2 regions of the Pseudomonas antarctica genome follow, and region 1 is predicted to be linked to the other one. Evidence: predicted binding sites of a transcription regulator. Region 1 holds the regulator's gene; the other holds the start of a gene.
What was found. The regulator FliA, encoded in region 1, starts transcription of late flagellar genes. The targets are predictions, from matches to a motif close to CTAAAGTTTNNNNNNNNNNNGCCGNTAA.
Positions count from the first base shown of each region.

Region 2: motA (flagellar motor stator protein MotA) is a predicted target of FliA. The motif match lies at 1,070-1,097, and genes of this name have one in related genera.

Region 1 covers NZ_CP015600.1:4,524,359-4,533,131, forward strand. The annotation lists gene A7J50_RS20450 (chemotaxis protein CheA) at 1-286, opposite strand, end outside; gene A7J50_RS20455 (protein phosphatase CheZ) at 298-1,086, opposite strand; gene A7J50_RS20460 (chemotaxis response regulator CheY) at 1,105-1,479, opposite strand; gene fliA (RNA polymerase sigma factor FliA) at 1,651-2,391, opposite strand; gene fleN (flagellar synthesis regulator FleN) at 2,388-3,221, opposite strand; gene flhF (flagellar biosynthesis protein FlhF) at 3,329-4,645, opposite strand; gene flhA (flagellar biosynthesis protein FlhA) at 4,657-6,771, opposite strand; gene A7J50_RS20485 (DUF6124 family protein) at 7,191-7,451, shown strand; gene A7J50_RS20490 (cold-shock protein) at 7,506-7,709, opposite strand; gene A7J50_RS20495 (hypothetical protein) at 7,752-7,952, opposite strand; gene flhB (flagellar biosynthesis protein FlhB) at 8,141-8,773, opposite strand, start outside.
Region 2 covers NZ_CP015600.1:612,969-617,448, forward strand. The annotation lists gene A7J50_RS02475 (HDOD domain-containing protein) at 1-998, opposite strand, end outside; gene motA (flagellar motor stator protein MotA) at 1,165-2,016, shown strand; gene motB (flagellar motor protein MotB) at 2,020-3,048, shown strand; gene rsgA (small ribosomal subunit biogenesis GTPase RsgA) at 3,098-4,129, opposite strand; gene orn (oligoribonuclease) at 4,238-4,480, shown strand, end outside.

The DNA of each region.
Region 1 (8,773 bases):
ATGCTTCGAGAATCACGTCCATCAGTTCCGAGTCGACGTGTCGCTCACCCTTGCGCAGGATGTCGAATACGTTCTCGGCGATGTGACAGCACTCCACCAGCTCATGGAGCTGGAGGAAGCCGGCGCCCCCTTTTACAGTGTGAAAACCGCGAAAAATTGCATTGAGCAGGTTCGCATCATCCGGGCGGCTTTCCAGCTCGACCAGTTGCTCGGACAGTTGCTCTAAAATTTCGCCGGCCTCTACAAGGAAATCCTGAAGGATTTCTTCATCGGCGCCGAAGCTCATGTGGGTGCTCCTTAGAAGCCTAAACTGGATAACAGGTCATCTACGTCATCCTGACCTGACATAACGTCTTCACGTTTATCGGCATGAATCTGCGGACCTTCACCCTTGGCGAGATGTTTTTGTGGATCTTTTTCCGAGAGGATCGCTTCGCGGTCATGTTCGATGCCGGCAAAACGATCAACTTGGCCAGCCATGAGCACCAATTTGAGCAAGTTGCTTTCCACTTCGGTGACCAACTGGGTCACGCGTTTGATCACCTGACCGGTGAGGTCCTGGTAATCCTGGGCCAGCAGAATGTCATTGAGGTTGCTGGCAACCTTGCGGTTTTCCTCTTCGCTGCGCGACAGAAAAGCGTCGACCCGACGCGCCAACTCACGAAACTCTTCAGCCCCCACTTCCCGACGCATGAAACGGCCCCAGTCAACGCTGAGGGCCTGCGCTTCGGTCGCCATGCCATTGACCAGGGGCGTGGCGTTTTCCACCAGGTCCATGGTGCGGTTGGCCGCCGCCTCAGTCAGCCTGACCACATAGGACAGGCGTTCGGTGGCATCGGTGATTTGCGAGATTTCTTCGGCCTGGGGCATGTGCGGGTCAATCTGAAAATTGACGATCGCACTGTGCAGCTCGCGTGTGAGCTTGCCCACTTCCTGGTACAGGCCGCGGTCACGGGTCTGGTTAAGCTCATGGATTAACTGCACCGCGTCGCCGAACTGGCCTTTTTCAAGGCTTTCGACCAACTGGTGAGCATGCTTTTTCAGGGTCGACTCAAAGTCTGCCTGCGATGATTCTTTATGCTCCATAGCTCCCCCGTGGTGGCATCAGCCGTGGATGCGTTCGAAGATTTTTTCGATCTTCTCTTTCAAGGCCAATGCAGTGAATGGCTTAACCACGTAACCGTTAACCCCGGCTTGGGCGGCTTCGATGATCTGTTCACGCTTGGCTTCGGCGGTCACCATCAGCACAGGCAGGCTGCGCAGTTTTTCATCGGCGCGCACGTGACGCAGCAAGTCGATGCCGGTCATGCCCGGCATGTTCCAGTCGGTTACCAGAAAGTCGATGCTCCCGCTGTTGAGGATAGGAATCGCCGTCAGGCCGTCATCCGCCTCGACCGTGTTGGTGAACCCAAGGTCACGCAACAGGTTTTTTATGATCCGCCGCATCGTTGAGAAGTCATCAACGATGAGGATTTTCATGTTCTTGTCCAATTCGACCTCCAAGCAGTCTTAAACGCGCCCAGCACCTGGACGCGCCATTTCAATCAACAGGCGTTACACAAAAAGGACTGCCAGGGGTACCACGGAACGAACCCGCGAAAGGCTTTTCACCTCTCGCCTAATTGCGCTGCAGTATCCCCACACTGCCTGTCAGCGCGCGCGCCACTCTCCCAATCGCCCCCGCAAGCGGGCTGCGCACTGGCTATGCAGCTGGCTGACACGCGATTCGCTGACCCCCAGGACCTCACCGATTTCCTTGAGGTTCAGCTCTTCGTCGTAGTACAGCGCCAACACCAGTCGCTCACGCTCAGGCAAATTGGCAATCGCTTCCGCCAACGCCCCCTGGAAGCGTTCATCTTCCAGGTCGCGCGACGGTTCGAGATGTGCACTCGCGCCGTCCTCGTGCAGCCCTTCGTGTTCGCCGTCCTGCAACAGGTCGTCGAAACTGAACAGGCGGCTGCCCAAGGTATCGTTCAAAATCCCGTAGTAATCGTCGAGACTCAATTGGAGTTCGGCCGCAACTTCATGATCTTTAGCGTCACGACCTGTTTTTGCTTCAATTGCACGAATTGCGTCACTGACCATTCGCGTGTTGCGGTGTACCGAACGCGGCGCCCAGTCCCCTTTACGCACTTCATCGAGCATCGCACCACGGATACGGATACCCGCATACGTCTCGAAACTCGCGCCTTTGCTCGCGTCGTATTTGGTCGACACTTCGAGCAGGCCGATCATGCCGGCCTGGATCAGGTCTTCAACCTGTACACTGGCAGGCAGGCGTGCCAGCAAGTGGTAGGCAATGCGCTTGACCAGGGGCGCATAGCGCTCGATCAATTCGCCTTGGCTGTCACGTGCCGAGTTTTTGTAAAGGTTATAGCCGCTGGCTGTCATAGCACCGGTCCTGCGCTCGTCTGATGCACCAATCGCTCGACGAAAAACTCCAGATGCCCGCGCGGGTTGGCGGGCAACGGCCAAGTATCGACCTTCTGGGCAATAGCCTTGAACGCCAATGCGCACTTCGAACGAGGGAACGCTTCATAGACTGCACGCTGCTTTTGCACAGCCTTGCGCACACACTCGTCATAGGGAACTGCGCCAACGTATTGTAAGGCGACATCGAGGAAGCGATCCGTGACCTTGGTCAACTTGGCGAACAGGTTTCGCCCTTCCTGCGGGCTTTGGGCCATGTTGGCCAGCACACGGAAGCGATTCATGCCGTAGTCACGGTTAAGCAGTTTGATCAGGGCGTAGGCATCGGTGATGGAGGTGGGCTCATCGCAGACCACCAGCAGCACTTCCTGGGCAGCGCGCACGAAGCTGACCACGGACTCGCCGATCCCGGCGGCGGTGTCGATCACCAGCACGTCGAGGTTGTCGCCGATGTCACTGAACGCCTGGATCAGGCCGGCGTGCTGCGCCGGGCTCAGATGCACCATGCTCTGGGTACCCGAGGCCGCCGGCACGATACGAATGCCACCGGGACCTTGCAGCAGCACATCGCGCAGCTCGCAGCGGCCCTCGATCACATCGGCAAGGGTGTGTTTGGGTGTCAGCCCCAGCAGAACGTCGACGTTCGCCAGCCCCAGGTCAGCATCCAGCAGCATGACCCGACGGCCAAGCTCTGCCAGGGCCAGGGACAAATTCACTGACACGTTAGTTTTTCCGACGCCACCTTTGCCGCCGGTCACCGCGATCACCTGTACGGGATGCATGCTGCCCATTTTATTTCTTTACCTTGTCTTGCTTAGACGCAGGCTACATGGCTTGGCCGCGTGAATCGCTTGCAGACCATCGATGTAGATACTTTTCACGGTGTTCATCCTGCCCTTCAACCCACCCGCTTTGCCGGGTTGTGGTAAAGGTCGGCGAACATGTCGGCCATCGCTTCCTCGCTAGGCTCTTCTTGCATTTGCACGCTGACAGCACGGCTGACTAACTGATGACGGCGCGGCAGATGTAAATCATCCGGAATCCGCGGCCCGTCGGTCAGGTAGGCGACCGGTAATTCATGACTGATGGCCAGGCTCAGCACTTCACCCAGGCTCGCCGTTTCGTCGAGCTTGGTCAGAATGCAACCCGCCAGGCCGCAACGCTTGTAGCTGTGATAGGCAGCGGTAAGAACCTGTTTCTGGCTGGTGGTTGCAAGCACCAGGTAATTTTTTGACTTGATGCCACGCCCAGCCAGGCTTTCCAGCTGCATGCGCAATGCCGGATCACTGGCTTGCAGGCCGGCAGTGTCGATCAGCACCACACGCTTGCGCAGCAACGGGTCGAGCGCGTTGGCCAGGGACTGGCCCGCGTCGACGTGGGTCACCGACACATTGAGGATGCGGCCCAGGGTCTTAAGCTGTTCCTGGGCGCCAATACGGTAGCTGTCCATGCTCACCAGCGCGATATTCTGCGCGCCGTACTTGAGCACATAACGCGCAGCCAGCTTGGCCAGGGTGGTGGTCTTGCCCATGCCGGCAGGGCCGACCATGGCGATCACACCGCCCTCTTCCAGGGGTTCGATTTCCGGCGTGACGATCATGCGTGCCAGGTGGGCCAGCAACATGCGCCAGGCCTGGCGAGGCTCTTCGACTTCAGCAGTCAGTGCCAACAGGTCGCGGGACAACGGGCCGGACAGGCCGATACGTTGCAGGCGACGCCACAGGTTGGCCTGGTGCGGTTTGCTGCCTTGCAGCTGGTTCCACGCCAACGAGCCCAATTGCACTTCAAGCAGCTCACGCAGGCCATTGAGTTCAAAACGCATCGAGTCAAACACGCGCTGGTCGACTGCGGCAGCCGGGGCTGGCGCTGCAGGACGCGGCGGTTCTTTGAATGTCGGCTCAACCAGCGGTTCGGCGGCGGTCAGCGGCAGGCCGGCGAACAACTGGCGACTGCTGGTGGAATCGCTGTCGCCACGCATACTCAGCTCAGCCTGGGCCGAGACAATGCGCGAAGCGGTCTTGCGCAGCTCGTCCTCAAGCTCCATGTTCGGCACGCGCGGCGCCAGCGCCGAGGGGGTGTAATCCAGGGCAGCCGTCAGCTCGACACCGCCGGCAATACGGCGGTTTCCAATAATCGCGGCATCGGCGCCCAGCTCATCACGTACCAGTTTCATGGCCTGACGCATATCGGCGGCGAAAAAACGCTTAACTTGCATATCCCACTACCTCAGCCGTTGGGCCCTACTGTCGCGACAATAGTCACTTGCTTGTTGTCAGGAATTTCCTGATAAGCCAAAACGTGCAAATTCGGCACTGCCAGACGTCCAAACCGCGACAACATCGCTCGGACCGGGCCCGCCACCAGCAGAATCACCGGGTGACCCGCCATTTCCTGACGCTGCGCGGCTTCGATCAACGAACGCTGTAGCTTCTCAGCCATGCTTGGCTCCAGCAGAACGCCCTCTTCCTGGCCTTGCCCTGCCTTCTGAATACTATTGAGCAATATTTGTTCCAACCTTGGCTCCAAGGTGATAACAGGCAGCTCAGACTCAACCCCTACAATGCTTTGCACGATTGCACGGGACAATCCGACGCGCACCGCAGCCACCAGCGCGGCAGTATCTTGACTCTTGGCGGCATTGTTCGCGATGGCCTCGGCAATGCTGCGAATGTCGCGCACCGGCACCTGTTCGGCGAGCAAGGCCTGCAGCACCTTGAGCAACTGCGACAGCGACAGCACGCCGGGCACCAGTTCTTCGGCCAGTTTTGGCGAGGCTTTGGCCAGCAACCCCATCAATTGCTGGACTTCCTCGTGGCCGATCAGCTCGTGGGAGTGCTTGTAGAGAATCTGGTTAAGGTGGGTAGCGACCACCGTGCTGGCGTCTACCACGGTGTAACCCAAAGACTGTGCCTGGCTGCGCTGGCTGACTTCGATCCACACGGCTTCCAGGCCAAAAGCCGGATCTTTGGCGGTTATGCCGTTGAGTGTGCCGAATACCTGGCCGGGGTTGATCGCCAGTTCGCGGTCGGGGTAGATCTCCGCTTCGGCGAGGATCACGCCCATCAGGGTCAGGCGGTAGGCACTGGGCGCCAGGTCGAGGTTGTCGCGGATGTGCACGGTGGGCATCAGGAAGCCCAGGTCCTGGGACAGCTTCTTGCGCACACCCTTGATCCGCGCGAGCAGTTGGCCACCTTGGTTGCGGTCTACCAGCGGGATCAGGCGGTAGCCGACTTCCAGGCCGATCATGTCGATCGGGGTGACGTCATCCCAGCCAAGCTCCTTGGTTTCCTGGGCGCGGGCCGGCGACGGCAGCAAGTCCTGCTGGCGGGCGATTTCCTGCTGGGCCTGGACCTTGACGAGGTTTTGCTTGCGCCAGAACAGATAAGCACCGCCGGCCGCCATGGCCGCCATGCTCAAGAACGAGATATGCGGCATGCCGGGCACGATGCCCATGATCGCCATGATGCCCGCCGCCACGGCCAGCGCCTTGGGCGAAGCGAACATCTGCCGGCTGATCTGCTTGCCCATGTCTTCGGAGCCCGAAGCACGGGTCACCATGATGGCTGCAGCTGTAGATAACAACAGTGATGGCAATTGCGCCACTAAACCGTCACCGATGGTCAGCAAGGCGTACACCTTGCCCGCATCGCCGAAGGTCATGCCGTGCTGGAAGATGCCGACTGCCATGCCGCCGATCAAGTTGATGAACAGAATCAGCAGGCCGGCGATGGCGTCGCCGCGTACGAATTTGCTGGCACCGTCCATGGAGCCGTAGAACTCGGCTTCCTGGGCCACTTCCAGGCGGCGGGACTTGGCTTGGTTCTGGTCGATCAGGCCGGCGTTGAGGTCGGCGTCGATCGCCATTTGTTTGCCGGGCATGGCGTCGAGGGTAAACCGCGCACTCACCTCGGAAATCCGCCCGGCGCCCTTGGTCACCACCACGAAGTTGATGATCATCAGGATCGCGAACACCACGATACCGACCACATAGTTACCACCAATCACCACTTCACCGAAGGCCTGGATCACCTTACCGGCGGCGGCGTGGCCGTCCTGACCATGAAGCATCACCACCCGCGTAGACGCCACGTTCAGCGCCAGGCGCAGCAGGGTCGCAATCAGCAGGATGGTCGGGAATACCGCAAAATCCAGCGGCCGCAGGGCATACACACAGACCAGCAGCACCACGACGGACAGGGCAATGTTGAAGGTAAAAAACACGTCGAGCAGGAACGGCGGCATCGGCAACATCATCATTGCCAGCATCACCAGCAACAGCAACGGCACACCCAGATTTCCCCGCGACAGGTCAGTCAGGGTGCCACGAGCCGTGCTGAGCATTTGAGAGCGATCTACCACCGGTATTCCTCGTGTTCCTTGAAGCAAAGTTTTGACGCTGGAGGGCGTCCTGAAGGCGGTATTGCAAGAAGCCTTCCAACTTTTGCTCTGAGGCTCAGATGACCGCACAAGCGACCGCGCCTACCGGGTGTAAATCCATTCAAATGTGGGAGGGGGCTTGCTCCCGAAGGCGGTGGTTCAGCGAGTACATTGCCGACTGACACATCGCCTTCGCGAGCAAGCCCGCTCCCACATTTGGATCTGTGTGAACTCACCGCCACTGAGGAGATTTCCGACAGGGTTTTAAGGTTGCCCCTAGGAAACCCGCTCTCTAGTCTCCGTACACCGCTGCAAATACAGTGGTCGGGCGTCGCGGCTCGCAATATCAAGGAGAACTCTTATTCCTTCCAAGGAGCGACGCCATGTCCAAAGCCACACAAAATTCCCCCGCCGCGCTTTTCACCGTCATCGACGGCATCAGCACCGAAGACCTGCTGGTCAACCTCACCGAAACCCTGGCGTCCGCCCACGCGCTGGCCTGCGACTTCGCCTTTGATCTGGAAGGGTCGCGGCGAGAAGGCGCGCTGGGCATTGCGCAGTTGATTGAGGTATCACGGTTGTTGGCTGAGCGAGCGCTGGATGACATGGGGCCGCCATCCGAGTCAGAACCCGGCAAATTCTAGGCAGAACATCAGATAAGAGATCGTTCCCGCAGGTGGGAACGATCAAGTGAATCTTTACGCAACGCGCACATTCACAGCCTGGAGCCCTTTCAGGCCTTTCTCAACCTCGAACTCCACCTTTTGGTTTTCCGTGAGCGTCTTGAACCCCTCACGCTGAATCGCCGTAAAGTGAACGAAGACTTCAGCGCCGCTATCATCCGGAGAAATAAAACCAAACCCCTTACTGTCGTTAAACCACTTAACAGTACCTGTCGCCATTGCCGTTCTCCTGACCTCTGGGTCGATGAGCCACAGAGGTCGCTAGATAATTTTGATGCTGGTCGCAAAAATACCCGCAGGACGATGGATCCTCGCAAATTTCACCCGCTGCCCCTTTTCCAGCCAAATTCCGGCCGTACTCTTGAGATCGACACGCACGGGCTCGTCACCGTCATCAAGGGCAATCACGCCTTCCCCGGTTTTTCGGCAATAAGATTTGATCGTACCCATTACCGCTTCCATCACTGCTCCCTCTGCATCTCTTAACTACCTGTGTGCAGTGTGGTGCCATGGAACCGCGGGAAGGCGGCGCTGACTACTGTCAGAGTTGACAGGTAGACGGTGATTAGCGACGAGTGGTAATGATTGGATCGCGGCTTAATTGTGGTAAGCGAGTTCGCCAAAGGAAGCAGTTCACCACCAGCCCAGGATCAGGAATCGCGGCGCAAATCCGGTGGAATCGGCAGGTCTTTGAGCGGATCAGGCCGCTTGCCCTTGCCCGCGCGGTATTGGCGGATTTGATAGACATAAGCCAACACCTGCGCCACGGCCAGGTACAGCCCCGCAGGAATTTCCTGATCGAGGTCGGTGGAGTAGAAGATCGACCGCGCCAGCTCCGGCGACTCCAGCAAGAGGATGTCGTTGGCCACGGCAATTTCGCGGATTTTCAGCGCGGTAAAGTCGCTGCCCTTGGCCAGCAGCATCGGCGCGCCGCCCTTCTCCGGGTCGTACTTGAGCGCCACCGCGTAGTGCGTCGGGTTGGTGATGACCACGTCGGCATCGGGCACCGCCGCCATCATCTTGCGCTGGGACATTTCGCGCTGCAGCTGACGAATACGCTGCTTGACCTCGGGGCGGCCTTCCTGGTCCTTGTGCTCGTCGCGCACTTCCTGCTTGGTCATCAGCAGTTTCTTGTGGCTTTCCCACAGCTGGATCGGCGCATCCACGGCAGCGATGATGATCAGCCCGCAAGCCATCCACAGCGCGCTCCAGCCCACCACCTGCACGCTGTGAATGATCGCTGACTCCAGCGGCTCATGGGCAATGCGCAGCAAGTCGTCGAT
Region 2 (4,480 bases), 2.5 Mb from region 1:
TGAATTTTCTGTACATGCCACGGCCAGATCAGCGACAGCGCCGGGTGCCAAAGATCGGGCATCAGGGTGGTGCGGGCGCTGGCCACCGCTTGCTGGTGAACCTGCTGCTGCACGTCACTCAACGGCTCCTGCAAGTACAGCGCGGTGAGGTATTGCCAGCGCTCGGCGTGCGGGCAGGTCCACGATTCCTGGGCCGACATCGCCAGGCCGTTGGCCAGCAGCACGGTGTTCGCCGGCTGGTTGAGCCAGCGGCGCAGGTTGGGTTCGGCATCCAGTAATTGCTGCTGGCGCAGCGCGTCATCTTCACGGGCGATGTGCAGCGCCTTGACCAGCAAGCGCTGCTCGGTCAGCAGCAGGTTATAGCCCTGGGAGACCCAGATCGGCAGGTGCCAGGCTTCGGTCAAGCCGAGGCACAAGTCCAGCAGGCGCACACCGAACAGCTCCCGCTCGACCTTGTAAGCCGACTGGCCTTTATGGATAACCCGCAGTTCCCATTCTTCCAGGAGCTTGGGATACGCGACGGCCAATGGCCATAGCGGGGACAGAAACAGCAGGCTGCCCCAGTGGATGTCTTGCCACAAACGCGCCAGGCGGCTGGCGAACAAACCGCTGGCTTGCTGGGACGCGTGTTGGCTCACCAGCAGCAGTTGGCGCAGGGCCAAGGGGATTTCATTGGCTGGAACCGAGGGCAGTCGCGCCAGCAGTTCTTCGGCGCGTTTCAAACCGAGACGGTTAAGCGCCACTTCGAGGTTTTCCGCCGGTTCCGCCATGCTGTTGTGCGTATGGCTGTTGGCCTCGCGCATCACGCTGAGCACCAGCGCCGGGCTGTTTTGCATCAGCTCGGCAATGTCTCGCAATGAGCTGCGGCTGTCGCGAATGGCTTTGCACACGCGCTCGTGACTGGCCTGAGGCACGGGCAGCGGCACGTCGTCCAGACGCTTTATCCAAGCGGCGAGTGTGGTGGGTTTTGCAGTGGGTACTGTCGTTTCATTTGCCATGATTGGGGCGCGATCATCACTTGCGTTCAACACGCCCGGAACGGGCCGAATTGGCTTTTCGCCTTAACGGGCTATAGTCTGGCGCAGTTTTGCCGATAAGTAGAACAAGAGTTTTCGGCTGCACTCAATATGTCCATGAACCCGACGGCGCAAGTACCAATCCCCTATGGCTAAAATTATCGGCATCATCGTCGTCATCGCAAGCGTGCTCGGTGGGTACGTCCTGTCCCACGGTAAAATTGCTGCGCTGATCCAGCCCTTCGAAGTGATGATTATCGGCGGTGCGGCCTTGGGTGCATTCTTGCAGGCCAACCCCGGCTACATGACCATGCATGTGATCAAGAAGTCGCTGGGCATGTTCAGCTCGCGTTTCTCTCACACCTTCTACCTGGAAGTACTGGGTCTGATATTCGAGATCCTCAACAAGAGCCGCCGCGAAGGCATGATGGCCATCGAAGGCGATATCGAAGACGCCGCCGCCAGCCCGATTTTCGCCAAGTACCCGGCCGTGCTCAAAGATGAGCGCATGACCGCCTACATCTGTGATTACCTGCGCATCATGTCCTCCGGCAACATGGCGCCTCACGAGCTGGAAGGCTTGTTCGACATGGAGCTGTTCAGCCTTAAAGAAGAGTTGGAACACCCTTCGCACGCCGTGACCGGCGTTGCTGACGCCATGCCCGGGTTTGGTATTGTCGCGGCGGTACTCGGTATTGTGGTGACCATGGCGTCCCTGGGCGAAGGCGACCAGAAGGCCATTGGCATGCACGTGGGTGCGGCCCTCGTCGGTACCTTCTTCGGTATTCTGGCGGCCTATGGTTTCTTTGGACCGCTCGCTACCTGCCTGGCCCATGATGCCAAGGAAGAGGTCAACCTCTACGAAGCGATCAAGGCGTGCCTGGTGGCTTCGGCGTCCGGTATGCCGCCATCGCTGGCGGTGGAGTTCGGGCGCAAGGTGCTGTACCCGAAACATCGCCCAAGTTTTTCCGAGCTGGAACAAGCGGTTCGCGGTCGCTAAACCATGGAAAACAACCAGCCGATAATCATCAAGCGCGTCAAGCGCTTCGCTGCGGGGCACCATGGTGGCGCATGGAAAATCGCCTTCGCCGACTTCGCGACGGCGATGATGGCGTTCTTTCTGGTGCTGTGGTTGATGTCGACCGCTACGCCGGAACAAAAAATCGCCATCGCCGGTTACTTCAAGGACCCGATAGGCTTTTCGGAGAGTGGTACGCCCTTTGTGATTGACCTGGGCGGCTCGCCGCAGCTGGCGCCTGAGCGCACCATCAACCCCGAGGTCAAGACCGAATCGCCGCAGGAAAACATCCCGATCGAGCGCGACACTGTCGAGAGCATGGCCGAGCAGGTCGAGAAAGAGCGCCTCGAGTTGTTGCTGCAGGAACTGCAGACCAAGGTTGAAGAAAACCCGCAGCTGTTGAAATTCAAGGATCAGATTTCCTTCGAGATCACGCCGGAAGGCTTGCGCATCCAGATCACCGACGCCGCCAACCGGCCGATGTTCGACTCCGGCAGTGCGCGTTTGAAACCGTACTTTGAAGACATCCTGCTGGCCATGGCCGACACGATCAAAGCGGTGCCGAACAAGATCAGCATCAGTGGCCACACCGACGCCAAGCCGTATGCAGGCCAGGGCGACTTCGGCAACTGGGAGCTTTCGGCCAACCGTGCCAACGCTGCCCGGCGTGCGCTGGTGGCGGGCAGCTATCCGGACCCGCAAGTGGCGCGCGTGGTGGGTTTTGCCTCCTCGCAGCTGTTCGATCCCAAGGACCCGTTCAACCCGATCAACCGTCGGATCGATATCGTGGTGCTGACCAAAAAAGCCCAGCGTGCGATCGAAGGCGATCAAGGCGCGGCCCCATCGGCACCGACCCAAGGTGCCGGTGCGCCAGGCGAAGTGCCGGCTGATCCGAACGCCATTCCACCAGGTCAGGAGCCGTTGCCTGCCCATGAGCTGCGGCAGAAGCTGAACCTGTTTGATGATGGCGGGGTGAAAGATCCTACGGCGCCTGCACCGGCGCCCGGCTCGTAAGCCGCATGCAAAAAGGCCGCGATGATCGCGGCCTTTTTGTCTCAGCAGTTTAGTAACTGCTCTCGGGCAAGCTCGCAATAATCGAACGATAGCTGTTCATGCGCTGCTGCTGTACGCGGCCATCTTCCAGGGCCTTGAGCAGTGCACAGCCCGGCTCGCGGTCGTGTTTGCAGTCGCGGAAGCGGCAGGTGCCGATCAGGTCGTTGAATTCGATGAAGCCCGCTTCCACATCGCTGCGGCTGACGTGGCCGAGGCCGAATTCACGAATGCCTGGGGAGTCGATCAGTTCACCGCCGCCGGGGAAATGGAACAATCGTGCGGTGGTGGTGGTGTGGGTACCCTGGCCGGACAGCTCCGACAGCGGGCCGACACGGGTGTCGACTTCCGGCAGCAGGCTGTTGACCAGCGACGATTTGCCCACGCCCGACTGGCCGACAAACACACTGATGCGCCCGTCCAACTGCTGTTGCAGCTGTTCCATGCCGTTGCCGTGATGCGCCGAGACTTCCAGCACCGGGTAACCCAGGGTGCGATAGACCGCCAGCAACGCATTGAGCGCCGGGGCGTTCTGCTCGTCGATCAGGTCGAATTTGTTCAGCAGCAACAACGGGCGAATGCCGGCATGCTCGGCTGCAACCAAATAGCGGTCGATCAGGTTGGCATGTGGCTCGGGCAGCGGCGCGAACACGATCACGATCATGTCGACGTTGGCGGCCACCGGCTTGAGCTGCCCGCGGCTGTCAGGCCGACGCAGTTCGGTGGTGCGTGGCAACTGGGCGACGATTACGCCGATGCCTTGGTTGCCGGCACGCCACACGACCTTGTCGCCGGTCACCAGCGCAGGCAGGTTGGCGCGCAAGTGGCAACGGGAAACAGAACCCGCGAGTTCGCCTTCCAGCGCCTCGACTTCGACCTGCACACCAAAGTGTGCGATCACCAGGCCCGTTTGTTCGGGGCCCAGGTCGCCGCCCTCGAGCGCTTCTACGGCGGAGGATTCACGTTTGGCGGCGCGGGCGGCGCGTTCACCTTGAATCTTTTCGATGCGCCAGTTTTGGCGACGATTGAGCTGGCGTTTGGCCATTGGTGTTCCGTGTCGATAATGCAAAGGTTGGGTAAAACGGTCGCGAGTCTAGCACGGCCCCGCCTGCTAAACTGCGCAGCTACGCTAAGGTGCCAAGAGAATCAAGCCATGCAAAACCCACAGAACCTGATTTGGATCGATCTGGAAATGACCGGTCTGAACCCCGACACCGACGTCATCATCGAGATGGCGACCATTGTCACCGACAGCAACCTCAACACCTTGGCTGAAGGTCCGGTGATCGCCATCCATCACAGCGACGCCGTACTCGCCACCATGGACGAGTGGAACACCCGCACCCACGGCAACTCCGGGCTGACCCAGCGCGTGCGCGACAGCCGTATCAGCATG